Thiorhodovibrio winogradskyi: one gene and its partners. The protein of the gene in region 1 interacts with the protein of each later gene in a pairwise test. Links are inferred from orthologs where the notes say so. Each region holds a gene or a part of one and is shown on either strand. Other genes may lie near its edges. The genes, in order: accC, ribD and cysM.

The links.
Region 2: the proteins of accC (region 1) and ribD interact in binary tests that used the Escherichia coli proteins (3 or more experiments, as listed by UniProt). The link is inferred for Thiorhodovibrio winogradskyi from one-to-one orthologs.
Region 3: the proteins of accC (region 1) and cysM interact in binary tests that used the Escherichia coli proteins (3 or more experiments, as listed by UniProt). The link is inferred for Thiorhodovibrio winogradskyi from one-to-one orthologs.

What each region holds. Positions count from the first base shown.
Region 1 is NZ_CP121472.1:1,784,389-1,792,262, reverse strand. What follows is about bases 1-2,910. They hold accC (acetyl-CoA carboxylase biotin carboxylase subunit), read left to right. Parts: upstream 1-740; coding sequence 741-2,081; downstream 2,082-2,910. Other genes in these bases: prmA (50S ribosomal protein L11 methyltransferase), read left to right, coding at 2,106-2,910; accB (acetyl-CoA carboxylase biotin carboxyl carrier protein), read left to right, coding at 292-744; aroQ (type II 3-dehydroquinate dehydratase), read left to right, coding at 1-162. Also shown: more of prmA, read left to right, coding at 2,911-3,044; tRNA dihydrouridine synthase DusB, read left to right, coding at 3,088-4,122; Thiowin_RS07920 (helix-turn-helix domain-containing protein), read left to right, coding at 4,119-4,457; purH (bifunctional phosphoribosylaminoimidazolecarboxamide formyltransferase/IMP cyclohydrolase), read left to right, coding at 4,595-6,229; lpxA (acyl-ACP--UDP-N-acetylglucosamine O-acyltransferase), read left to right, coding at 6,320-7,123; purD (phosphoribosylamine--glycine ligase), read left to right, coding at 7,242-7,874. UniProt on the Escherichia coli protein: This protein is a component of the acetyl coenzyme A carboxylase complex; first, biotin carboxylase catalyzes the carboxylation of the carrier protein and then the transcarboxylase transfers the carboxyl group to form malonyl-CoA.
Region 2 is NZ_CP121472.1:2,418,703-2,426,659, forward strand. Bases 2,286-5,278 are described here. They hold ribD (bifunctional diaminohydroxyphosphoribosylaminopyrimidine deaminase/5-amino-6-(5-phosphoribosylamino)uracil reductase RibD), read left to right. Parts: upstream 2,286-3,175; coding sequence 3,176-4,381; downstream 4,382-5,278. Other genes in these bases: glyA (serine hydroxymethyltransferase), read left to right, coding at 2,286-2,607; nrdR (transcriptional regulator NrdR), read left to right, coding at 2,670-3,179; Thiowin_RS10775 (class II glutamine amidotransferase), read left to right, coding at 4,374-5,246; Thiowin_RS10780 (TusE/DsrC/DsvC family sulfur relay protein), read right to left, coding at 5,251-5,278. Also shown: Thiowin_RS10755 (PAS domain-containing sensor histidine kinase), read left to right, coding at 1-1,220; more of glyA, read left to right, coding at 1,351-2,285; more of Thiowin_RS10780, read right to left, coding at 5,279-5,547; Thiowin_RS10785 (YARHG domain-containing protein), read right to left, coding at 5,940-6,410; Thiowin_RS10790 (hypothetical protein), read right to left, coding at 7,004-7,366; Thiowin_RS10795 (DUF1848 domain-containing protein), read right to left, coding at 7,507-7,957. UniProt on the Escherichia coli protein: Converts 2,5-diamino-6-(ribosylamino)-4(3h)-pyrimidinone 5'-phosphate into 5-amino-6-(ribosylamino)-2,4(1h,3h)-pyrimidinedione 5'-phosphate.
Region 3 is NZ_CP121472.1:3,081,841-3,089,556, reverse strand. Bases 2,396-5,147 are described here. They hold cysM (cysteine synthase CysM), read left to right. Parts: upstream 2,396-3,202; coding sequence 3,203-4,093; downstream 4,094-5,147. Other genes in these bases: rlmD (23S rRNA (uracil(1939)-C(5))-methyltransferase RlmD), read left to right, coding at 4,167-5,147; Thiowin_RS13995 (bifunctional acetate--CoA ligase family protein/GNAT family N-acetyltransferase), read left to right, coding at 2,396-3,194. In the rest of the region: Thiowin_RS14000 (histone deacetylase family protein), read right to left, coding at 1-453; more of Thiowin_RS13995, read left to right, coding at 516-2,395; more of rlmD, read left to right, coding at 5,148-5,510; hisI (phosphoribosyl-AMP cyclohydrolase), read left to right, coding at 5,571-5,993; Thiowin_RS25330 (exodeoxyribonuclease V subunit gamma), read left to right, coding at 6,022-6,441; Thiowin_RS13975 (ATP-binding domain-containing protein), read left to right, coding at 6,438-6,656; grxD (Grx4 family monothiol glutaredoxin), read left to right, coding at 6,745-7,077; rnt (ribonuclease T), read right to left, coding at 7,145-7,716. UniProt on the Escherichia coli protein: Two cysteine synthase enzymes are found. Both catalyze the same reaction. Cysteine synthase B can also use thiosulfate in place of sulfide to give cysteine thiosulfonate as a product.

The DNA of each region.
Region 1 (7,874 bases):
TCAAACGTTCACGCACGTGAGCCGTTCCGGGCACAGTCTTATTTTTCTGACATTGCCATGGGCGTGATCAGCGGGCTGGGCGCCGACGGCTATGAACTGGCGTTCATCGCCGCTCAAAACTACCTGAGATCCACCAACACTATGAATTCCGGCGGCGTCTAGCGGTTGCCTACCCAGTCAAGCCGGTCATCATGGATAATCACAACAAGCTCGGGCAGCGGATGCGATTGGCACCAAATCGCCAGCCCGGCCAGCCCTTCTGAATTAGCCCCATCGAGAGATCCAAGCCGCATGGACATCCGTAAGGTCAAAAAACTAATCGAGTTACTCGAAGAGTCGAACGTCGCCGAGATCGAGATTCACGAGGGCGAGGAATCGGTTCGCATCAACCGTTATGGCAGCGCTCCGCCGAACGTACTCATGCCGGCCAGCATGCCGTCCGCTCCAGCAGCACCTGGTCTGGGGGGGGGCGCCACCCTGGAGTCACCCGCCGTCAGTGAACCCGAGGATGGCACCCTGGTGCGTTCGCCCATGGTTGGCACCTTCTACCGCTCACCCTCACCAGGCACCAAGCCCTTTGTCGAGGACGGCTCCGAGGTTAAGCTTGGCGATACTCTGTGTATCATCGAGGCGATGAAGATCCTCAACCAGATCGAGGCGGACGTCGCCGGTCGCGTCAAGCGCATCCTGGTCGAAAACGGCCAGCCCGTGGAATACAACCAGCCGCTTTTTGTCATCGCATGATCGAGAAGGTCCTTATCGCCAACCGCGGTGAAATCGCGCTGCGTATTCAGCGCGCCTGCCGCGAGCTTGGCATTAAAACCGTGGCGGTGCATTCCGATGCCGACCGCGATCTCAAACACGTCCTGCTCGCCGATGAATCGGTCTGCATCGGCCCGGCGCCCTCGCGCGACAGCTACCTCCACATTCCGTCGATTATCAGCGCCGCCGAGGTGACCGATACAGTCGCCATTCATCCCGGCTATGGCTTTCTATCCGAGAACGCTGACTTTGCCGAACGCGTCGAGCGCAGCGGTTTTGTCTTTATTGGCCCCAAACCCGACACCATTCGTTTGATGGGCGATAAGGTCTCGGCGATTCGTGCGATGCAAGCAGCCGGGGTTCCCTGCGTACCCGGGTCCGACGGCCCGCTGAGCGAGGATCCCAACCGACTGCTGGAACTGGCGCGCGACATCGGCTACCCGGTTATCATCAAGGCCGCCGGCGGCGGCGGTGGACGCGGCATGCGCGTGGTGCATTCGGATGCCGCCCTGCTCAATGCCGTCTCCCTGACCAAGGCCGAGGCCGGCGCGGCTTTTGGCAACGACGTGGTTTATATGGAGAAGTACCTGGAAAATCCGCGCCACGTCGAGTTCCAGGTGCTGGCCGACAACCACGGCCATGCCATCCATTTGGGCGAACGCGACTGCTCAATGCAGCGCCGCCACCAGAAGGTGGTCGAAGAAGCCCCGGCACCGGGCATCACCGCCGAGCAGCGCCAGCGCATTGGCGAACGTTGCGCCGAGGCATGTGTTCGCATTGGCTATCGCGGTCTAGGCACCTTCGAGTTCTTGTACCAAGACGGCGAGTTCTATTTCATCGAGATGAACACCCGGGTGCAGGTCGAACACCCGGTCACCGAGATGGTCACCGGCATCGATATTGTGAAAGCGCAAATTCTGGTCGCCTCCGGCGAGCCTTTGCAATTTCAACAAAGCGATATCGAAATGCGCGGCCATGCCATTGAGTGCCGCATCAATGCCGAGCACCCGGAGACCTTCATGCCAAGCCCCGGGCGCATCGAGGACTTTCACGCCCCCGGTGGGCCAGGCATTCGCATGGATACCCACATCTACTCGGGCTACGTGGTGCCACCCTACTATGATTCCATGATCGGCAAACTGGTCGCCCATGGCGAGAATCGCGACTGTGCCATCGCGCGCATGAACAACGCCCTGCGCGAGACAGTCATCGAAGGTATACAGACCAACATCCCGCTGCATCGCCAGATCATGAAAGACGCCGCCTTCCAGGCAGGCGGCGCCAATATTCATTATCTGGAGAAAAAGCTCGGGCTGTAACGCTAATCGCCATCACGACTCGTCATGGCCTGGCTGCAACTGGCATTGATCGGCGCGCGCGAACAGGTGCCGCTGATTGAAGCCGCACTAGAGAGCGCCGGCGCCCTGGCCATCACCCTGGATGACCCGGAAGACCCGGGGCAAACAACACCATCGACCAATCTGGAGTTGCTCGAGCCCGCGCCTGGCGCCACCCCGCTGTGGGCGCTGGTGCGGATCACCGCGCTGTTCGAGGATGCGCCAGCCGCGCGTCTGCGAGCCGAGCAAACCGCCGACCAACTGCACGCCGCCCTGGCTGCGCCTCCCAGACTCGAGCCGCTCGCCGATCAGGTCTGGGAACGCGCCTGGCTCGCCCATTGGCAGCCACGACGCTTTGGCCGGCGACTTTGGGTTTGTCCCCATGGCCAAGCCCCGAGCGAACCCGAATGCCCTTCCGATCACGCTCTTGAGCAGGTGATCGTGGCGCTGGATCCGGGTCTCGCCTTCGGCACCGGCTCGCATCCCACCACCGCACTCTGCCTCGAATGGCTTGACAGCATCGACCTTGTTGGCAAGACGTTGCTCGACTACGGCTGCGGCTCCGGTATCCTAGCCATTGCCGCGCTCAAGCTCGGTGCCGCACGCGCCATCGCCATCGACCATGACCCGCAGGCACTGACTGCGACCACCGCCAATGCCGCGGCAAACGGCGTCGCCGCGCGACTCAGCTGCCTAGCACCTGATGCGCTCCCGCTTTTCAGCGCGGATGTGCTGATCGCCAACATTCTCGCCGGCGTTCTGGTCGAACTCGCTCCCATACTGACCCGCCTTTGCGCCACCAATGCACAGATCGCGCTTTCGGGTATCCTCGAGCCCCAAGTTCCGAGCGTCGCCGCCGCCTATGGTGGGCGCGTCGCCTTGCATGCGCCGGCCATTCGTGACCAATGGGCGCTGATCAGCGGTGATTGCATCCAGATACGCTAGCTCAGAAAAGCACGCCAAGAGATCATCATCTCCAAGGGACAGTATGCTGGAATCCACCGTATCGGCAAACACCGGCAACCGAGCAGCATCGCCATTACGGATTGGCTCTCTGGAACTCCCCTCGCGCGTGCTGCTTGCCCCCATGGCGGGCATCACCGACCGACCCTTCCGCCGTCTGTGTCGGGACTTCGGTGCCGGGCTTGCATTCTCGGAAATGCTCAGTGCCAACCCCGAACTGCGCCACACCCGCACCAGCGCGGAGCGACTGGATCATCGGGGAGAACCACGCCCATTCGCGGTGCAGATTGCCGGCGCCGATCCCGCGGCCATGGCGGATTTCGCGCGCTATGCCGTCGATCAGGGCGCGGACCTGATCGACATCAACCTGGGCTGCCCTGCAAAAACTGTCTGTCGTCAGGCGGCCGGCTCGGCACTGTTGCGCGACGAGCCACTGGTCGCGCGCATTCTCACCCAGGTTGTCCGCGCGGTCAGGGTTCCGGTCAGTGTCAAGACGCGAACCGGCTGGTCACCCCAAGAGCGTAATCTTGCAAGGATTGCACGCATCGCCGAAGACTCGGGAATCCTCATGTTAAGCGTGCATGGTCGCACCCGGAAATGTGACTTTCGTGGCCAGGCGGAACATTCAAGCCTGGCGGGCCTACGCGAACACACAAGCATGGTGCTCGTCGCCAATGGCGATATTGATACCCCAGAGAGCGCACATGCCGTGCTTGAACAGACGGGGGCAGATGCTGTTATGATTGGCCGCGCTGCCCTGGGGAATCCATGGATTTTCGATCGCATCAGGCGGTTTCTGACCTCCGGCGAACGGGTCGAGCCTCCCGGCCTGGACCAGATTCGGGATGTTCTGCTTTCCCACCTTGAGGCACTGCATGCGTTTTATGGCATGGGACGCGGTCCTCGCGTCGCCCGCAAGCACATCGTCTGGTACTGCCAGAACCTGCCCCGCTTTGCAGAGGTCCGCAAGGCCCTCCTGACAGCAACATCGGCAGCGGGGCAGCGCCACTTGCTCCAAAGCTACTTGACCAATCTGGTGACAGGGGAGATTGACGCATGAGGATCAACACGGCATCGATGACCGAGCCAGATGCCTGCCAGGATCAGCCCTGTCGTTCCATGAACCCGTCGGGGCCGGACAACGGCCCACCCTTGCACGACTGCGTGCGCACAGCCTTGCAATTTTATCTCGCGCGCATGGGCGATCATCAAATCGATAACCTGTATCGGTTCGTTCTCGACGAGGTCGAACGGCCGCTGCTCGAGACAGTCCTGCATCATGCCAGCGGCAATCAGACGCTTGCCGCGCGAATGCTTGGTGTCAGCCGGGGGACGCTGCGTAAGAAAATCTCTCAGTTTGGACTTTTGTCGGCCAACGATCCGAGGAACCCCTAGCATTTGACCCCTAGGGCACATAGATAGAACAAGAACCTAAGGAAACCTGATCGGCAGCGCTAGAATCCAGAGCGTCTCACCAGTGTGTTCTGGCAGCCATCTATCATCAACTTAACCACTGCCATTGAAATCCACCCATGCAAGCTGTTCGACGTGCCCTCATCAGTGTCTCCGACAAAACCGGCCTCCCCGATCTGGCCTCCGCGCTGGCCCGCCATCAGGTCGAGATCCTATCGACTGGCGGCACAGCCGCACTGCTGCGCGAACAGGGTCTCAGTGTCACCGAGGTAGCCGACCACACCGGGTTTCCGGAGATGATGAATGGCAGGGTCAAAACGCTCCATCCTATAATCCATGGCGGCATTCTTGGACGCCGTGGCCAGGATGAGGCTGTAATGAAGCAGCATGGCATCGCGCCGATCGACCTGGTGGTGGTCAACCTCTACCCGTTCGATCAACAAACCGCCGATCCCAAGTGCTCGTTAGCCGATGCCATCGAGCAGATCGACATCGGCGGTCCCACACTGGTGCGCGCCGCGGCCAAAAATCATGCCGCGGTCGCGGTGCTGGTCGAGCCCAAGGACTACGCGCCTTTGATTGCCGAGCTTGACGCGCATCAGGGCTGCATCGGCGAACAGCTGCGATTCGACCTCGCGGTGCGCGCCTTCGAGCACACCGCCCGCTATGATGCGGCCATCGCCAATGAGCTTGGGCGTCGCCTTGAGCGTGGCACGGTATCAGACCCAGAAGTCACCGCGGACGCCACCTCGAATGAGAGCACGCCAACCAAACCAAACCCCGCTGACGCCAGCTTTCCGCGCACCCTGACCTGGCAGCTTCGTCGCCAGCAGAGCTTGCGCTATGGCGAGAACCCCCACCAACAGGGGGCTTTCTATGTCGAGCCCAATACGCCGGATGGCAGCATAGCCAGCGCCAGTCAGCACCAAGGCAAGGAGCTGTCGTATAACAACATCGCTGATACCGACGCCGCGCTCGAATGCGTCAAGCAATTTACCGATGCGCCCACCTGCGTGATTGTCAAGCACGCCAATCCTTGCGGCGTGGCCGAAGGACGCAGCCTGCTCGAAGCCTATGAGCGCGCCTTTAGCACCGATCCGGAATCCGCCTTTGGCGGCATCATCGCCTTTAACCGGGAATTGGACGCGACCACAGTCAGCGCCGTGGTCGAGCGTCAGTTCGTCGAGGTGATGATCGCTCCCAGGATCAGCCATGAGGCACTGGAAGCCGCCAAGGCCAAAAAGAACCTGCGTCTGCTCAGCTGCGGCGACTGGTCAGTCGCCGGCGGTGTCAACACGCTCGACTTCAAACGCGTGACCGGCGGACTACTGATTCAAAGCGCTGATCGACTCATCGCGGCCGAACTGCGCCAGGTCAGCGCCCGCTCCCCGAGTCAGGCGGAAATGGCGGATTTGCTGTTCTCTTGGCGAGTGGCGAAGTTTGTCAAATCCAACGCCATCGTTTACGCGCGCGAACGCATGACCATCGGCGTCGGTGCCGGCCAAATGAGTCGGGTCAATTCAGCGCGCATCGCGGCCATCAAGGCGGATCAAGCGGGGCTTGCCGTCAAGGGTGCCGTCATGGCATCGGACGCCTTCTTTCCCTTCCGCGACGGGCTCGATCAGGCGGCGGAGGTTGGCATCACGGCGGTGATCCAACCGGGCGGCTCGGTGCGTGATCAGGAGGTCATCGCCGCCGCCGACGAGCATGGCATCGCAATGATTTTTACCGGCACCCGGCATTTTCGCCATTGATGGCGCGCCGGCCGCTAAACCACCCCAGTCGCGACTGAGGTTCCATCTTTCCCTGCCTATCTCCAGCTTGCCTCAAAGCCTTCGTCCGCCATGCGCATTCACCCCACCGCCATTGTCGCGCCCGACGCGGACCTGCATCCCAGCGTCACCATTGGCCCTTTCTGCATCATTGAAGCAGGCGTCAGGCTCGGCGAGGGGTGCGTGCTCGACAGCCATGTCCGCATCGAGGGCGGTACCCAAATCGGCCCCGGTAATCGCATCTGTCATGGCGCCACCCTAGGCACGGAGCCGCAGGATCTCGGCTTCCGCCCGGAGCATTCAAAACCGCTGGTCATAGGCGCGAATAATCACTTCAAGGAAGGCGTCAATATTAGCCGCGGTGTCAAAACCGACGCTGGTACCCGTATTGGCGACCACAATTACCTGATGGCCTTCTCGCACATCGGGCATGACTGCCAGGTGGGCAGCCATAACATTTTTGCCAATACCGCGACCCTGGGCGGCCATGTCACCCTAGGCAATCATATTTTTCTCGCCGGGCACGTGGCGGTGCATCAGTTCTGTCGCATTGGCGATCTGTGCATGATTGGCGGCGTGACCGGCGTGGCCCAAGACATTCCACCCTTCGCGCTGGCCAATGGGCAGCGCGCGCGCATTCTTGGGCTGAATACCGTCGGCCTGCGCCGCGCCGGTTTCGACCCTGGGGCGCGCAGTCGTATCAAGGCGGTCTATCGGCTGCTGTTCCGCTCCGGACTGCGCTTGAGTGCCGCCATGGAACAGGCCGCGGCCGACTTTCCAGGCCCGGAAACCGAGCGTATCCTGGTTTTTATTCGCGCTGGCGACTCAGGGCGCGGCATCGCCGCCTTCGGCCGCGAGCACGGCAAGCTGGGATGATGACCCAAGAAGGTCCATCGCTGCTAAACAACAGACTTAAGAACACCAGAGACTCTCGGGACTTCACGGACTGATCGGCTCAGTTGTAAACTCACCTTTGGCCAATTTCCACCAAACCATGAATCTGCTCATCATCGGCGGCGGCGGGCGCGAACATGCCCTCGCCTGGAAAGTCCGGCAATCGCCCCTAGCCGATCAGGTCTGGGTCGCGCCCGGCAATGGCGGCACGGCATGCGAGCCCGGTATCGAGAATGTCGACATCGACGCCAACAACATCGAACGCCTGGTTGCATTCGCGCGCGACAACGCGGTTGAACTCACCATCGTCGGCCCAGAAGCACCCCTGGTCGCCGGCCTGGTCGATGCCTTCACGGCGGCGGGACTGCGATGTTTCGGCCCCTCGGCAGCGGCTGCGCGACTGGAAGGGTCAAAGCAGTTCGCCAAGGACTTTCTTGCTAGCCATGGTATCCCGACAGCGGACTACCTGAGCTTTAGCGATCAGGCCGAGGCGCTGGCTTACCTGGATACGCGCGCCCCTTTCGCCAAGCCCGTGGTGATCAAGGCTGATGGTCTCGCCGCCGGCAAAGGGGTGGTGATTGCCGAGAGTCTGGACAGTGCGCGCGCGGCCGTGCAGGCCATGCTCAGCGGTGGTCAGTTCGGCGCGGCCGGTCAACGGGTAGTGATCGAAGACTTTCTCACCGGCGAGGAAGCGAGCTTTATTGCACTGGTCGATGGTGAAACCATTGTGCCA
Region 2 (7,957 bases), 630 kb from region 1 along the record:
TTGAGTTATCCATCGTGCCCATTGATCTGGACGAGCAGCGCTTTTACACCCTCTATATCCATGACATCACCAAGCGCAAGCAGGCCGAACGCGAGATCAAAAGCCTGGCGCGTTTTGCCAGCGAGAGCCCCAACCCGATACTGCGCGTCAATGAACAAGGACTGATCGTCTATGCCAATGCGGCCAGCGAGCCCCTTTTGGCTTATTGGGAGACCACCCCCCAAGGCCAGTTGCCGCCGCTTTGGCGCGAGACCCTGGCCGAGGCGGTGCATGAGGGCCAGCCGCGGGAGCGCGAGGCCGACTTCGGCAGCCACATTTTTTCCCTGCTCTTTGTGCCTATTCAGGATCTCGGTTATGTGAATGTCTATGCGCGCGATATCACCGCCGTGCGCCGCGCCGAACAGGAGTCACGCCAGCACCAGGCCGAGTTGGTGCATGTGTGCCGCTTGAGCACCATGGGCGAGGTGGCCACTGGCATGGCGCATGAGCTCAACCAGCCCCTGGCGGCCATCGTGAATTACGCCAAGGGCGCCAGCCGGCGGCTGCAGGGTGGCATTGGCGAGACCGACGCCCTGGTGGCCGCCATGAGCCAGATCTCGAGCCAGGCCGAGCGCGCCGGCGAGATTATTCGCCGTCTGCGCGCCTTGGTGGGCAAACAGCCGCCGATTCGCTCGCGCGCGGATCTTAACCATCTGGTGCGTGAAGTCTGCGGTTTTGTTGAATTCGAGACCGAACGCCTGGCAGTGAGCATCGAGCTTGATCTGGCCGAGGGCGAGATTCCAGTCGATGTCGATCTGGTACAGATCGAGCAGGTCCTGCTGAACCTGGTGCGCAATGCGCTCGATGCACTGTCCGAGCAACCATCGGAGACCCGTCGCTTGGCCATTGCCACCCGCGTCAGCGATAGCACAGCCTGGGTGAGTGTCGCGGATAACGGCCCTGGAATCCCTTCCTCACGCATGGCGCGCTTGTTTGACCCCTTCTTCACCACCAAGGAGACTGGCATGGGCATGGGGCTGCCGATCAGCCAGACCATTCTCGACAACCACGAGGGGCGCATCTGGGCTGAATCCAGCCCGGGGCAGGGTGCTTGCTTTTTCATCAGCTTGCCGGTGTGGGATGCGCGTGAGACCGGGACTGGCGAGGCGTTGTCTATCCCGGCTCCAGCAGATCAAGGACCAGCAGATCGGGGACCGATTCGGGAGCAGGCATCAGGGTGAAAAAAGTGTCCATCTGCCCCCCGGGGCTATCCTGTCCCGGGGGCGGCCATGACGGTCGCGGCCGAAATCGCTACACTGCCCGGGTGATTCCTTTGAGTAAAACAATCCATTTCGCCACTTAGGAGCCTGCATGTTTGACACTACCATGAAGATCCAGGGCTACGACGAGGAGCTTTTCCAGGCACTGCGCGACGAGGAGCGCCGCCAGGAGGAGCACGTCGAGCTGATCGCATCGGAAAACTACACCAGCCCCCGGGTGCTCGAGGCCCAGGGCTCGGTGCTGACCAACAAATACGCCGAGGGTTATCCGGGCAAGCGTTACTACGGCGGCTGCGAGCACGTTGATGTCGCCGAGCGGCTGGCGATTGAGCGTGCCAAGGCCTTGTTTGGCGCCGATTATGCCAATGTGCAACCGCATTCCGGTTCCCAGGCCAACGCCGCGGTCTACATGGCCCTGTGCCAGCCGGGCGATACCGTGCTGGGCATGAGCCTGGCCCACGGCGGCCACCTGACCCACGGTGCCAAGCCGAATTTTTCCGGCAAGCTCTACAACGCGGTGCAATATGGGCTGAACCCCGACACCGGCGAGATCGACTACGACCAGGTCGCCGCCCTGGCGCGCGACCATCGCCCCAAGATGATGGTTGCCGGCTTCTCGGCCTACTCCCGGGTGGTCGACTGGCAGCGCTTTCGCGACATCGCCGATGAGGTCGGCGCTTATCTGCTGGTGGACATGGCCCATGTCGCCGGTCTGGTCGCCGCCGGGGTCTATCCCAGTCCCGTTGGCATCGCCGATGTCACCACCACCACCACGCACAAGACGCTGCGCGGCCCGCGCGGCGGCCTGATCCTGGCCAAGTCCAACCCCGAGATCGAGAAAAAGCTCAACTCCCTGGTCTTTCCTGGTACCCAGGGCGGGCCGCTGATGCATGTGATCGCGGCCAAGGCCGTGGCCTTCAAGGAGGCCATGGAGCCCGACTTCAAAAGCTATCAGCAGCAGGTGGTGACCAATGCCCGTGCCATGGCCGGGGTTTTTATCGAGCGCGGGTTCGAGGTGGTCTCGGGTGGCACCGACGATCATCTGTTCCTGGTTAGCTTTATCGCCCAAGGCCTGACCGGCAAGGATGTCGATGCCTGGCTGGGCGCGGCCAATATCACGGTGAACAAAAACGCCGTGCCCAATGATCCGCAGTCGCCCTTTGTCACCAGCGGCATTCGCGTCGGCACCCCAGCCATCACCACCCGCGGCTTTGGCGAGGCCGAGGCGCGCGAACTGGCCGGCTGGATGTGCGATCTCATCGACAGTCGCGGTGGTGCTGGCGCCATCGAGAAGGTCAAGTCACAGGTGCTCGCGCTGTGCCAGCGTTTCCCGGTTTACGCCCGTTGAGCGCGAGCCTGGGGTTTCAAACTCCTTCGGCCCGGCGCGGCGCCGGTCGCTGAGATCGGCCCGTGCGCTGCCCCTTCTGTGGTGCCGAGGACACCAAGGTAGTGGACTCGCGCCTCTATGGCGACGGCGATCAGGTGCGCCGGCGCCGGCGTTGCATTGTCTGCGCCGAGCGCTTCACCACCTATGAAAAACCCGAGTTGGAACTGCCGCGGGTGATCAAACGCGATGGCTCGCGGGTGCCCTTTGACGGTCGCAAGCTGCGTTCCGGGCTCATGCGCGCGGTCGAGAAGCGCCCGGTCAGCGCCGATCAGATCGAGGCCGTGATCGCGCGCATCGGTCGGCGGTTGCAGGCCACGGGTGCCAGCGAGGTGCATTCACGCGAGATCGGGGAATTCCTGATGGACGAACTGCGCGGACTCGATCAGGTCGCCTATGTGCGCTTTGCCTCGGTGTATCGCAAGTTCGAGGATGTCGAGGCCTTTCGCGAGGAGATAGAGCGCCTGGAGCGCCAACCCTCGCCCGAGGTGAAACGTGCTCAGCTTGACCTGCTCAGCGTGCTGGAGTCGAAATGAGCCAGGTCGATGCCGCCGAGGACGCGCGCTTCATGGCCCGGGCGCTGCGCCTGGCCGAACGCGGACTCTACAGCACGGACCCCAACCCACGGGTCGGCTGCCTGCTGGTGCGCGCGGGCGAGATCATCGCCGAGGCCTGGCATGAGCGCGCCGGCGAGCCTCATGCCGAGGCGCTTGCACTGCGTCAGGCCGGCGAGCGGGCCCAGGGTGCCACGGCCTATGTCACCCTCGAGCCCTGTTGTCATCAAGGGCGCACGCCGCCCTGTACAGAGGCGCTGATCAAGGCCGGGGTGGCACGGGTGGTCGCGGCCATGCAAGATCCCAATCCGCGCGTGGCCGGGCAGGGCTTCGCGCGGCTGCGCGCGGCCGGCGTGCTGGTCGAGGCAGGGCTGATGCAAGCCGAGGCCGAGGCTTTGAACCCGGGATTTATCCGCCGCATGCGCGACGGCCTGCCCTGGGTGCGCTGCAAGCTGGCCATGAGCCTGGACGGGCGCACAGCCATGGCCAGTGGCGAGAGCCGCTGGATTACCTCGGACGCCGCGCGCGCCGATGTGCAGCGACTGCGCGCCCGCTCATCGGCCATTGTGACTGGAATTGGCACTGTGTTGGCCGATAATCCAGCGCTCAATGTGCGTATCGACCCCGTGACGGGCCGGCCTCCAGCGACCGGATCGGCGCCGCGCCAGCCGCCGCGGGTGGTACTCGACAGCCAGTTGCGCCTGCCCTCTGACGCGCGTCTGTTGGCATTGCCCGGGCAGACCTTGGTCATGACCGCGGTCACTGCCGAGCACCCGCGCTGGAGTTCGCTCGAAGCCGCCGGCGCCGAGGTGCTGGCGTGCATTCCATCGCGCACTGGGCAGATCGACCTTGGTCGCGCGCTGCGGGAACTCGCCCACCGCGAATGCAACGAGGTGCTGATCGAAGCCGGCCCGCGTCTGGCGGGCGCGGCCCTGCGCTGCGGCTGGATCGATGAACTTTGGCTTTATTTGGCCCCGCACCTGATGGGCGACGCGGCACGCGGGCTTTTTCATCTGCCGGGGCTTGAGCGCATGGATGAGCGCATCGGGCTGGAACTGCTGGATGCGCGCCAGATTGGCGGCGATCTACGCCTGCGCCTGCGTCCGCGAGAGGGCGTTGAAACAATGGCGACAGGGTTGGCGGCAACCGCTGGCCAGGAAGCAGGGCAGGGCGTCCATGTGTGAACTTTTTGCCATGTCCAGCCGGGTGCCGGCGACCCTTGGTTTGTCGCTCGGGCGCCTGGCGCGCCACGGCGGCGTCGAGGGACCGCACAAGGACGGCTGGGGGCTGGCGTGTTACGAGCAACGCGACTGCCTGCTGCTACGCGAACCGCGCCCGGCGTGCGAAAGTCTGCTGCTGCGATTTGTGGATGTTCAGGGGGTTCGCACCTGCATGGCGGTGTCGCACTTGCGCCTGGCCACCTTCGGCGCGCGCTCGTTGCAAAATACCCAGCCCTTTGTGCGCGAACTAGGCGGTCGCAGCCATGTGTTTGCGCACAATGGCGATTTCCCGCAACTGCTGGAGCAGCCCGCGCCGAGCAACACACGCTTCCGCCCCATCGGCGATTCAGACTCAGAGCGCGCCTTCTGTATCCTGATAGAGGGCCTGGCCCCACTGTGGGAAGACCGCGATGAGCCGCCACCGCTGGAGCAAAGGCTGGCCGTAATAGCCGACTTTAGCCGCGAAATGCGCAAGCTCGGTCCCGCCAACTTCATCTACGCCGATGCCGACGCGCTCTTCATCCACGCCCACCGTCGCACCCAGCCCGACGGCGTCATGCGCCCGCCTGGGCTCTACCTACTGCAACGCTCGTGCTGGGAATCAGCGCCCGAACTCAAGGATGCCGGCGTGCGCCTGCAGACCGTGCGCCAGGACGTGGCGCTGATCGCCAGCCTGCCGCTAACCGATGAGCTATGGGAACCGCTCGGCGAGGGCGACCTGATCGCCCTGCGCAACGGGCGTTGCCACGACATCGAAGGCCGCTGGCGCACGCCCGAGGACGTCAGCGGTCGCGCGCCCTCGCAGCCGAGAGTCGCGGCAACAGGGTAGGGCGTCAAACACAGCCAGTCGGCTTCGGCAGGCCACCCCACTTGCAGATCAGCTTCATCGGGCCCTTCTTAAAAATGTTGTACAACTCTTTGGTCGAAACGCCCTGTTTTTTGGCGAAAATTCTGATCGGCGGCACCACGCCGTCATTGTCGTACATGGCCCGCGCCTCACGGATGAAGCCCATGACCTGATCGTTCATCTCAAAATCATCCGAGGTGGCTAGCTCTTGCGCCACTGCCTCGCTCCAATCGTCACGATTGATCAAAAATCCCTCATTATCAAGGGCAACGCTGATAGTCATGAGAAAACTCCTGAATATTTTTTCACTGAGAAACCCGAGCCTCGCGCGAATCTAGCCGCGCGTTTTTTCGATCAACGCGCGAAGCCGAACCGGCCGCACCAAAAGACAATGGAGTCAGAACCGGCGCATATCCAGCCTGCAGGGCGCGACCCGGCGGATGACCATCAGTATCATGAATGACTACAGCAAGATGCGCTGGAGACCGCGGGAACTGGCCACGGCAAATCTTAAAGCTGGCCCCGCGCCGGTGTCGCCAAGCGCGACGGCGCACTTATCGGTGATCTTGCTTGCCTGCCGGGGGGCTTCCCGTGTCCGCCAGTGGGTGTTAATGTCCTGCCAAACCCTTGGTCAGCCACGATGATTTTTCCGGGATAGCGCGGACAAGGCGTCGCTCAAAACCGAATTTGACTCTTATGAATATAACCTGGCGTGCCACAAACATCCGTGCGATACCATCCGTTTTCCGAGCCATGAATATTGATCGTTGATTGATTGCGCACCGAACAGAGAATTTCTCCATTTGGACGATTCCTGACGTTTGATGGCGGATCGTAAACAATGGCGACGCCAGCGGAGGATACGACAGGTTTTGATTGAGGAACTTGTCCAGTGTTGACCTTGCAGCCACGACGCTTTTCTTCCGCTTTTAATGCCGCCACGCGCCGTTGTTCATCTGTTGACAATGACGGGCTTTTGGTCCAGCAAGAGTATTCCGAGAAGGTACTTTGCCCCAGATTTGTTGAAAAACAATAACCGTTTTCGGCGTAGATCAAATTTCGCTCGTACCACAGATCATAGCAACTCTCGGCTTGTACCTGGGCCGAGCCCATGACAGCAAAAACAATGCAAATCAGCTTTTTCATGTCTTTTTCCTCACCAATACCCAGACGAAGTCCGAAGGCAGCGCACCCGCTTTACTGCCCGGTAAAGGGCAGCCGATCAATCCGATCAGCATACCACATAAATCGCAGCGTATTGGAGACGACCGGGCCAAACGAGCCAACCGGGCCGCCATCGATTCAAGAGTTGGTTCCAACCCGTTGTTAACTGAGTTTTTAGGTTTAAGAACGATCCAACCTTATTCGTTAGAAGTGTAAGTGATTCGAACTCGCCTTCTAATCACTCGTCAATAGATCCAGTTGACAATACTTCCTTTAACTTTTTCATTGTGAAATTGGTCCGTGATTCTGGGTCTATACGGAGCTTCCGTGTCCTTGTCCATTCGATTAACTCCACTAAATCGATATCGATCTTTATGACCTTAAAGCCGGCATTCTCCATGTCCAGACGGCATTTCTCTGTTATTGCGATCATCTCGTCATATGAGATAGCGAAATTTTCTTTGTCAACAGATTTTTTTCTAAGGATTGCATATTGATCTCTTCGATAATAAGGGAGAGAACAAATCTTTGATGTCAAATGTTTCACCTTGTGGTTGATCTTTTTGGCCTAACGGTCAAGATAACCGGCACCGCGAAGCACCTTCCGGTTCACCGAGTTGCAGTGCAGTTGCGCTGGGGAACTGGCTGATCTTGCCTTGAAGACAAGCGAGCACCCAGTCTACCGCCTGAGCAAATCTGGTTCTGGAGATCTCCTTGTGGCCGAGAAACTGAGAGAAGACCGGGAAGATAAGGAAGGCTTTGCCTTTTCCTGTAATGCACTGCCTGGGCGCGAAACATCGCCCGTGGGCCGTTCGGAAGAGTGCAAAGACACCTTTTAAGAACTGGATCTTGTAATCATACTTCTCAGCCGAGTACACACCCGGACCATACCAAGTGTAGCCAAAATCCTTGCACCATGTCTTGACCGTTTTCTTCATATCACGCACTTGTATATGCTCGTGCCGCACAATGCCAGCCTCAGCCGCAAGCGTGGCGAGCGGTAGGACTGGAGGCCATCGTTAGGCGATTGATTGCGCATTGATGACAGCCTGAAAAATAATTCAAAGGCATCCTTCAATCAACCGAAAAGATCCCCCTGAATCGGCACCCCCGATGCCGTCTTCCGTAATCGATTCGCGCTTGTCGGTGCGCGAAAGTGTCCGATCAGGGATTCAGCCATTGGGTCATGCCCGGCGCGCTGGCGTCGCGCGGTGTCAAAGGAGCGGGTGGCATAGCAGTAGACACAGCCGAAGGTGCAGCTGTCGTACATGCCAATATCCCTGCTCTCGACACAGCCGCAGACGGGTCGCTGGCTTTTGTCCTTGCGCCCTGGCGCCTTGAGTGCGAACAACTGGCGGATCAGGTCATCGTCGATGCACTTGCCAGGCGCCACGCCCCAGGGTTGCAGGTCAATCTCCTCGGCGCAGCCCTGCATTGCCATTCCATGCGCCTGGGCCAACTGGGCCAGATCGCCGATGAGCGTGCCATCGCGCTCGGCCACAAAGGCGCGCGGGGCCAGCTCTGGATGC
Region 3 (7,716 bases), 1.3 Mb from region 1 along the record:
CAACGCATGGGCGGCGCCCACGGCGACATTGTTGAAGAAGCAAAAGCCCATCGCCTGGTGGCGCTCGGCGTGGTGCCCTGGCGGGCGCACGGCGCAGAAGGCGGCATGGTGCTTGTCGGTCATCACCAGGTCGACCCCGAGCATGGCGGCTCCGGCGGCGCGCAGGGCGGCCTTCAGGGTGCCGGCGCTCATGGCGGTATCGCCATCGACCCAGGTAAGCACATCGCTTGCGGTGGGCGCGTTGGCGAAAATCATTTCGACGTACTCGGCATCATGCACCCGCAGCAGGGCTTCGCGCTCGGCGAGTGGCGCGTCATAATGGGTCAGCAGCATTTCAATGCCGGAGGCGATCAGCCGGTCGGTGATCGCGTGCAGGCGCTCGGGTACTTCCACATGGTGCGCGCCCATGCGGTGATCCAGGCAGTCGGGATGGGAGATGTAGGCTAGATTCATTGGGTGGGTCATTTATCCACTAACTAACGACCTGCGTCCAGGTCCAAGAGGGCACCTTATCCATGCGCCTATCAGATGTCGATCAATTATTCGTGCCCAGTGCCGTGGCCGTCTTTGGCGCCAGCGACCGCGAGGGCTCGGTTGCTGGCATGGTGTTTCGCAATCTGCTTGCCGGCGGCTTCAAGAGCGGATGCTATCCGATTAATCCCAAATATGAACAGGTAGGGGGCGAACGCTGTTATCCCAATCTGGCGGCGCTCGATAAACATGTCGAGTTGGCGCTGATCGCCACCCCGGCGGAGAAGGTGGCCGGGATTCTTGATCAATGCGGCGAGGCCGGGGTGCGTGCCGCCGTGGTGCATTCGGCTGGTTTTGCCGAGCGCGGCGAGCGCGGCGCCGCCTTGCAGGAGAAGCTGGTGGAAGCCGCGCGGCGCAATCGGGTGCGGGTGCTGGGGCCAAATTGCCTGGGGGTGATGCGCCCATCGCACGGGCTGAACGCCACCTTTGGCCATGAGCAGGCGCTGCCCGGCCACGTCGCCCTGGTGTCCCAGTCAGGTGCGGTCTGCACCGCCATGCTCGATTGGGCTGGACCGCGGCGCATTGGCTACTCGGCGGTGGTGTCCCTGGGCGCGGCGGCGGATGTGGACTTTGGCGATGTGCTCGATTACCTGGCGCTCGATGCCCAAACCCACAGCATTTTGCTCTATGTCGAGGGCATTCGTGATGCGCGCCGCTTCATGAGCGGGCTGCGCGCGGCCGCGCGGCTCAAACCCGTGGTGGTGGTCAAGACCGGGCGCCATCCGGCAGGCTCGCGCGCGGCCAAGTCGCATACTGGTGCCTGGGTGGGCTCAACCGAGGTATTTCGCGCGGTGATGGAGCGCGGTGGGGCGGTGCAGGTCGACACGCTCGATCAACTCTTCGCCGCCGCCCAGGTGTTCGGCGCCGGGCGGCGCATCAGCGGCCATCGCATCGCCATTGTCACCAATGGCGGCGGGCCGGGCGTGCTGGCGGCGGACCGCGCGGTGGAGTTGGGACTGAGCCTGGCGACCTTGAGCGATGAGACCCGCGCCGAGCTGGAAAAACTGCTGCCCGAGCACTGGTCGCATGGCAATCCTATTGATGTCATTGGCGATGCCCCCGCAGCACGCTATGGCGGGGCCTTGCGCGCCTGCTTGGCCGATGCCAATGTCGATGGTGTGCTGGCGATTCTTGCGCCCGTGGCCAGCGTTGACCCAACCGCGGTGGCGCGCGAGGTGATTGAGGCTGCCGCCAAGACGCGCAAGCCGGTGCTGGCCTGTTGGATGGGCGCGACCCGGGTGGCCGAGGCGCATGCGCTCTTCTCCGAACACGGTCTGCCGCACTATGACCTGCCCGAGGCCGCCGCTGAGGCGCTGTCTTTCCTCGGCCGCCAGCAGCGCAACCAAAAGCTCCTAATGCAATCCCCCGGGCCGCTGTCCCAGCAACTCATGCCCGATGTCGAGGGCGCGCGTCTGATCATCGAAGGCGTGATGGCCGAGGGGCGCAAGACGCTCGGTACCATCGAGGCCAAGGCGATTCTGGCCGCCTTTCGCATCCCCACCACCCAGACGGTGCTGGCGCGCTCGCCAAACGAAGCGCTGATTGCCGCCGAGGCGCTGTCCTTCCCGGTGGTGATGAAAATTAACTCGCCGGACATTCGCTACAAGTCCGATGTCGATGGCGTGCGCCTGAACCTCACCGACGCCCAGAGCGTGCGCCGTGCCTACATCGAGCTGACCGAGCGCGCGCGCAGCCTGCGCCCCGAGGCCAAGATCGAAGGGGTGACGGTCGAGCACATGATCCCCACCCGCGCCGCGCGCGAACTCATGGTGCGGGTGGCGCGCGATCCCATCTTTGGACCTGTGATCAGCTTCGGCGCTGGCGGCACCGACACCGACGTGCTCGCTGATCGCGCGCTGGGCCTGCCGCCGCTCAATGCCTTCATCATCCAGACCATGGTCGAGCACACTCGGGTGGCGCGCCTAATGGGGGCTTTCGGCAACATGCCGCCGATGAACCGCCAGGCGTTGGCGCGCATCCTGCAGCGCGTCTCCGAGATGGTGTGCGAGCTGGCCGAGGTGATCGAGCTGGAAATCAACCCACTGATTGGCAATGATCTGGACGTCATCGCGGTGGATGCGCGCATTCAGGTCACCTACCGTCCGCCGCAGATGCCAGTCTACGGGCACATGGCCATTCACCCCTATCCCCAGCACTTGATCGAGCGCGTGCCCCTGCCGGATGGCACGGATCTCACCATCCGCCCCATCCGCCCCGAGGACGCGCAGATGGAGCAGGACTTTGTGCGCGGCCTCTCGGAGCAGACCAAGTATTTCCGCTTCATGCAGGCCATCAAGGAGCTGACGCCCGAGATGCTGGTGCGCTTTACCCAAATCGACTATGACCGCGAGATGGCACTGATCGGTGTGGTGGTGGATCAGGGCCAGGAGGTCGAGGTTGGGGTGGCGCGCTATATGTCCCGCCCGGGTGGCGATACCTGCGAGTTCGCCATTGTGGTATCAGATGCTTGGCGCAATCGCGGCATCGGCGCGCGCCTAATGCGCTCGCTGATGAGTAACGCCCGCGCCAAGGGCCTGCGCATCATGGACGGGGAGGTGCTCTCGGCCAACACCCGCATGCTGGCGCTGGTCAAATCGCTCGGGTTTAGCATCGAAAGCGACAGGCTCGACCCCAGCGTCAAGCAGGTGTCGAAGGTGTTGTAGGAGTGGCAATGAACGACCCAAGCATCGAATCCCTCATCGGCAACACCCCATTGGTGCGTCTGCAACGGCTGCCGGGGGAGACCAGCAATCGCATCCTCGCCAAGCTGGAGGGCCAAAATCCCGCCGGCTCGGTGAAGGACCGCGCCGCACTGAACATGATTCAGCGCGCCGAGCATCGCGGCCGCATCAAACCTGGCGATACCCTGATCGAGGCCACCAGCGGTAATACCGGCATTGCACTGGCCATGGCGGCTGCCATTAAAGGCTATCGCATGCTGCTGATCATGCCCGAGAACATGAGCGTCGAGCGGCGCCAGTCCATGGCCGCCTTTGGCGCCGAGATTCGCCTCACGCCCCGGGAAGGCAGCATGGAGGCAGCCATTGATCTGGCGCGCGCGCTGGAAGCGGGCGGGGAGGGCGTGCGACTGGATCAGTTCTCCAATCCGGATAATCCCGAGGCGCATTACGAGACCACGGGCCCCGAGATTTGGCGCGACACCCAGGGCAGGGTGACCCACTTCGTCAGCGCCATGGGGACCACGGGCACCATCATGGGCGTCAGCCGTTACCTCAAGCAGCGCAACCCGAAGGTGTGCATTGTTGGCGTGCAGCCAGAAGATGGCTCCAGCATCCCCGGCATCCGGCGCTGGCCGGCGGACTACCTGCCCAAGATCTACGACCCCGCCGGTGTTGACCGAATTCTTGATGTCTCCCAGACCGAGGCCGAGGAAACCACGCGTCGGCTGGCGGCGGAGGAGGGCATCTTTGCCGGCATCTCCTCGGGTGGCGCGGTCGCCGCGGCGCTCAAGCTCGCGCGCGAGCAGCGGGATGCCGTGATTGTGGTCATTATCTGTGATCGTGGTGATCGCTACCTCTCCACCGGCGTTTTTCCGGCCTGATGGCGGTCGGAGTCCGCGCGACCCTGCCCCTGAGGCGGGCAAACAACCGAAACATCCAAGCGAAGCCAGAGATTTGAGCAAGAAAAAACCGCTACCGCGAGAGCCCTTCGAAGCCGAAATCACTGGTTTGAGTCACGATGGTCGTGGTGTGACTCATGTCGACGGAAAAGCCGTGTTCGTCGCCGGTGCTCTCGCTGGTGAGCGGGTGCGGCTGCGCCTGACGCGCCGTCAGCGCCGCTACGATGAGGCCGAGGTTGTCGAGGTGCTCAGCGCCGCCGCCGATCGCGTCACGCCGCGCTGTCCTCACTTTGGCCTCTGCGGCGGCTGCGCGCTGCAGCATCTGGCCCCGGTGGCGCAGATTGGCATGAAGCAGGACATCCTTGCCGAGGTCTTGCAGCGCATCGGCAAGGTGCGGCCCGAAACCTGGTTGCCGCCGCTGGTGGCCGGGCATTGGGGCTACAGGCGCAAGGCCCGACTGGGTGTGCGCTATGTGGCGAAAAAAGGGCGGGTGCTGGTCGGCTTTCGGGAGCGCGGCTCGTCTTTCATTGCTGATCTGAGTCGCTGCGAGGTGCTGCACCCGGCTGTTGGCGGGCGTCTGACAGAGCTGGCCGAGCTCATTGGACAGCTCAGCATTCGCGAGCAGGTCGCCCAGGTCGAGATGGCGCAAGGCGATGATCCTGTTGTGCTGGTCTTTCGTGTGCTCGAGCCGCCGACGCTGGCTGATATTGACCTGCTGCAAGCCTTCGGTGCCCGTACTGGCCTGCATGTCTATCTCCAGCCCGGCGGTCTTGACAGCGTGGAACCCCTGCCAGGCCAGCAGGTGGGACTGACCTACGCCTTGCCCGCCGAGGATGTCACTCTGGCCTTCGAGCCCAATGATTTCACCCAGGTCAATCTGGAACTCAACCGCCTGATGGTCGCGCGCGCGCTCGAACAACTCGATCCCGGTCTGGATGATCGGGTGTTGGACTTGTTTTGTGGGCTTGGCAATTTTACCCTGCCCATCGCGCGTCGTTGTGCCTTTGTGTTGGGTGTTGAAGGGGATGGAGGCCTGGTCGGGCGGGCGCGGGCCAATGCCCGGCGCAATGGGCTCGATGACAGCCGCGTGCGCTTCGAGCAGGCCGATCTTTACAGTGACTCTTCGGATCAGGATTTGACTGGACACTGGGCCTGGATGCGGCAGAGGTTTGATCTCGCGCTCATTGATCCACCCCGCAGCGGCGCCTTGCAGGTACTTGACGCACTGGTCGCGACTGGTATTCGCCGTTTAGTCTATGTGTCTTGTTATCCCGGCACGCTCGCGCGCGATGCCGGGTATCTGAGCGAGCGTCACGGCTTCCGTCCGCTGGCCGCCGGCGTCATGGATATGTTTCCGCATACAGCCCATGTTGAGTCCATGGCCGTGTTCGAGCGCTGAGTGCTCGGCCGCGGGATGCCGGGCGCGAGACTTCCTCAATCACAATGCGAGTGTCATGCAATGCCTGAACCAGAGAGTCAAGCCAAGTTGTTAAGCGGCGAACTCGAAAACGCCCTGGATTTTGCCAAAGGGAAGGGGTTGATCACCGCCATTGCCCAGGATGCCGACAGCGGGGAGGTTCTGATGGTGGCCAACATGAACCAGGAGTCGCTGGCCAAGACACTCGAGTTGGGCGAGGCGGTTTACTGGAGCCGCTCGCGCCAGAAACTCTGGCACAAGGGCGAGGAAAGCGGTCATCTGCAGAAGGTCCGGGGCATCTATCTGGACTGCGATGGCGACGCCCTGCTGCTTAAGGTCGAGCAGATTGGCGGGGCGGCTTGCCACACGGGAAAACGCAGTTGTTTCTTCCGCAAGATCGAACAGAACCGCCTGATCGACCTGGGTGAGCAGGTGTTTGATCCCAAAGAGGTTTACCCTCAGTGACGCAGTGTCAACGACAGTCGCGCGAACAATGCCTCAGGTAGGTCCTTGCCTGTCAATCGAGTCATGCATGCCACGGGCACAGACTGAGCCAATGCTTCAGGTAATCCATTCCAATCGACTCGAGACGCTTGTCGAGACGCTTGTCGATGCGCTTGCTGGGGAACTGGCCGGGAAATTGACTCCCGGTGACAGAGCGGCCCGCGGCGATCCTTTCGAGCCGGACCTCATCGTGGTGCCCAACCAAGGCATGGCGCGCAGGCTGTCGCAGCAACTGGCTGTGCGTAACGGGCTTGTTCGCAACCGGCCACACGGAGGCCGCATGAGCCTGCAACCTCTGCGTGCCGCGGTCGCGCGTGGGGCGCGCTGGGTTTCTGGCTGCGAACCCCCGAGGGCGTGCGTCGCCTGCTGCCGGCCCGCCTTCCAGCACACGAGACCGTCTTCGCCATGACCATTCACAAAAGCCAGGGTAGCGAATTCGATAGCGACCTGCTCGTCATGCCAGAAAACGACAGCCCAATGCTTACCCGTGAATTGCTCTACACCGGCATCACCAGGGGCAAACAGCAGGTCGCTATCATGGCTGAGCCAAGCGACATTGCCTCGGCCTGCGCGCGCCGAGTCGAGCGGACCACGGGACTTTTTGACGCGCTTTGGCGGTCATGATGTTGCGCAACCAAAATCACGTGGCTTGATTCATCGAACAGTTGGCCCGACCTCTGACCCCGTTATTCATTGCAACGAGGTGCTCGGGATGGATGTGCTAGAACGAATCGATCAGCAGGTGAAGGGTAATCCGGTGGTGATCTACATGAAGGGAACGCCACAATTTCCACAATGTGGCTTTTCCATGCGCGCGGCTCAGGCGCTCTCTGATTGCGGTGTGCCTTTTGCTTTCGTCAACGTGCTGCAGGACCCGGATATTTTCGAACATCTGCCGCGCTACGCGGATTGGCCGACCTTCCCGCAGATATACGTCGATGGTGAACTCATCGGCGGTTGTGATATCACCCTCGAGCTGCATCAGTCCGGCGAGCTCAAGTCGATGATGGAAGCAGCGGCGGCCAAACAGCCCGAGGCCGGCTGATCAACGCGCTGTCTTCAAGCAGGCGCCGGAAGCGGCCGCGAAGGGGGCTTGGCTTGCTCGCCTGTGTTTATAGGGGCAAGCCACGTTCGTGGCATTGGTTGAGAATGCGGCAAAATAATCGGGCAGTTTGCTCGGCGTCGTAGATGGCCGAGTGGGCCTCGCTGTCGTCCCAGTCAAGTCCGGCGGCGCGGGCCGCCTTGGCGAGAACCGTCTGGCCGTAGGCAAGCCCCGCCAAGGAAACAGTGTCGAAAACGCTGAAGGCATGAAACGGATTGCGCTTGAATCCGGTGCGCTCGACGGCGGCTTTCAGGAAGCCAAGGTCGAAATGTGCGTTGTGGCCGACTAAAATGGCGCGGTTGCAGGCATTGGTCCTGACGGCCTTGCGCACCGGATTCAAGATCTGCTTCAGTGCGTCGCTCTCGGCGACAGCGTCGCGAAAGGGGTGATAGGGATCGATCTTATTAAAGGCAAGTGCCCGCGGATCGAGTTCGGCATTGTGAAAGGGCAGCACATGGCAGGCGATGGTTGGCCCGGGCTCAAGCCAACCTTGGTCATTCATCTGGATGATGATGGCCGCGATCTCAAGCAGGGCATGGCGTTGGTGGTCGAAGCCGGCGGTTTCCACATCGACCACCACGG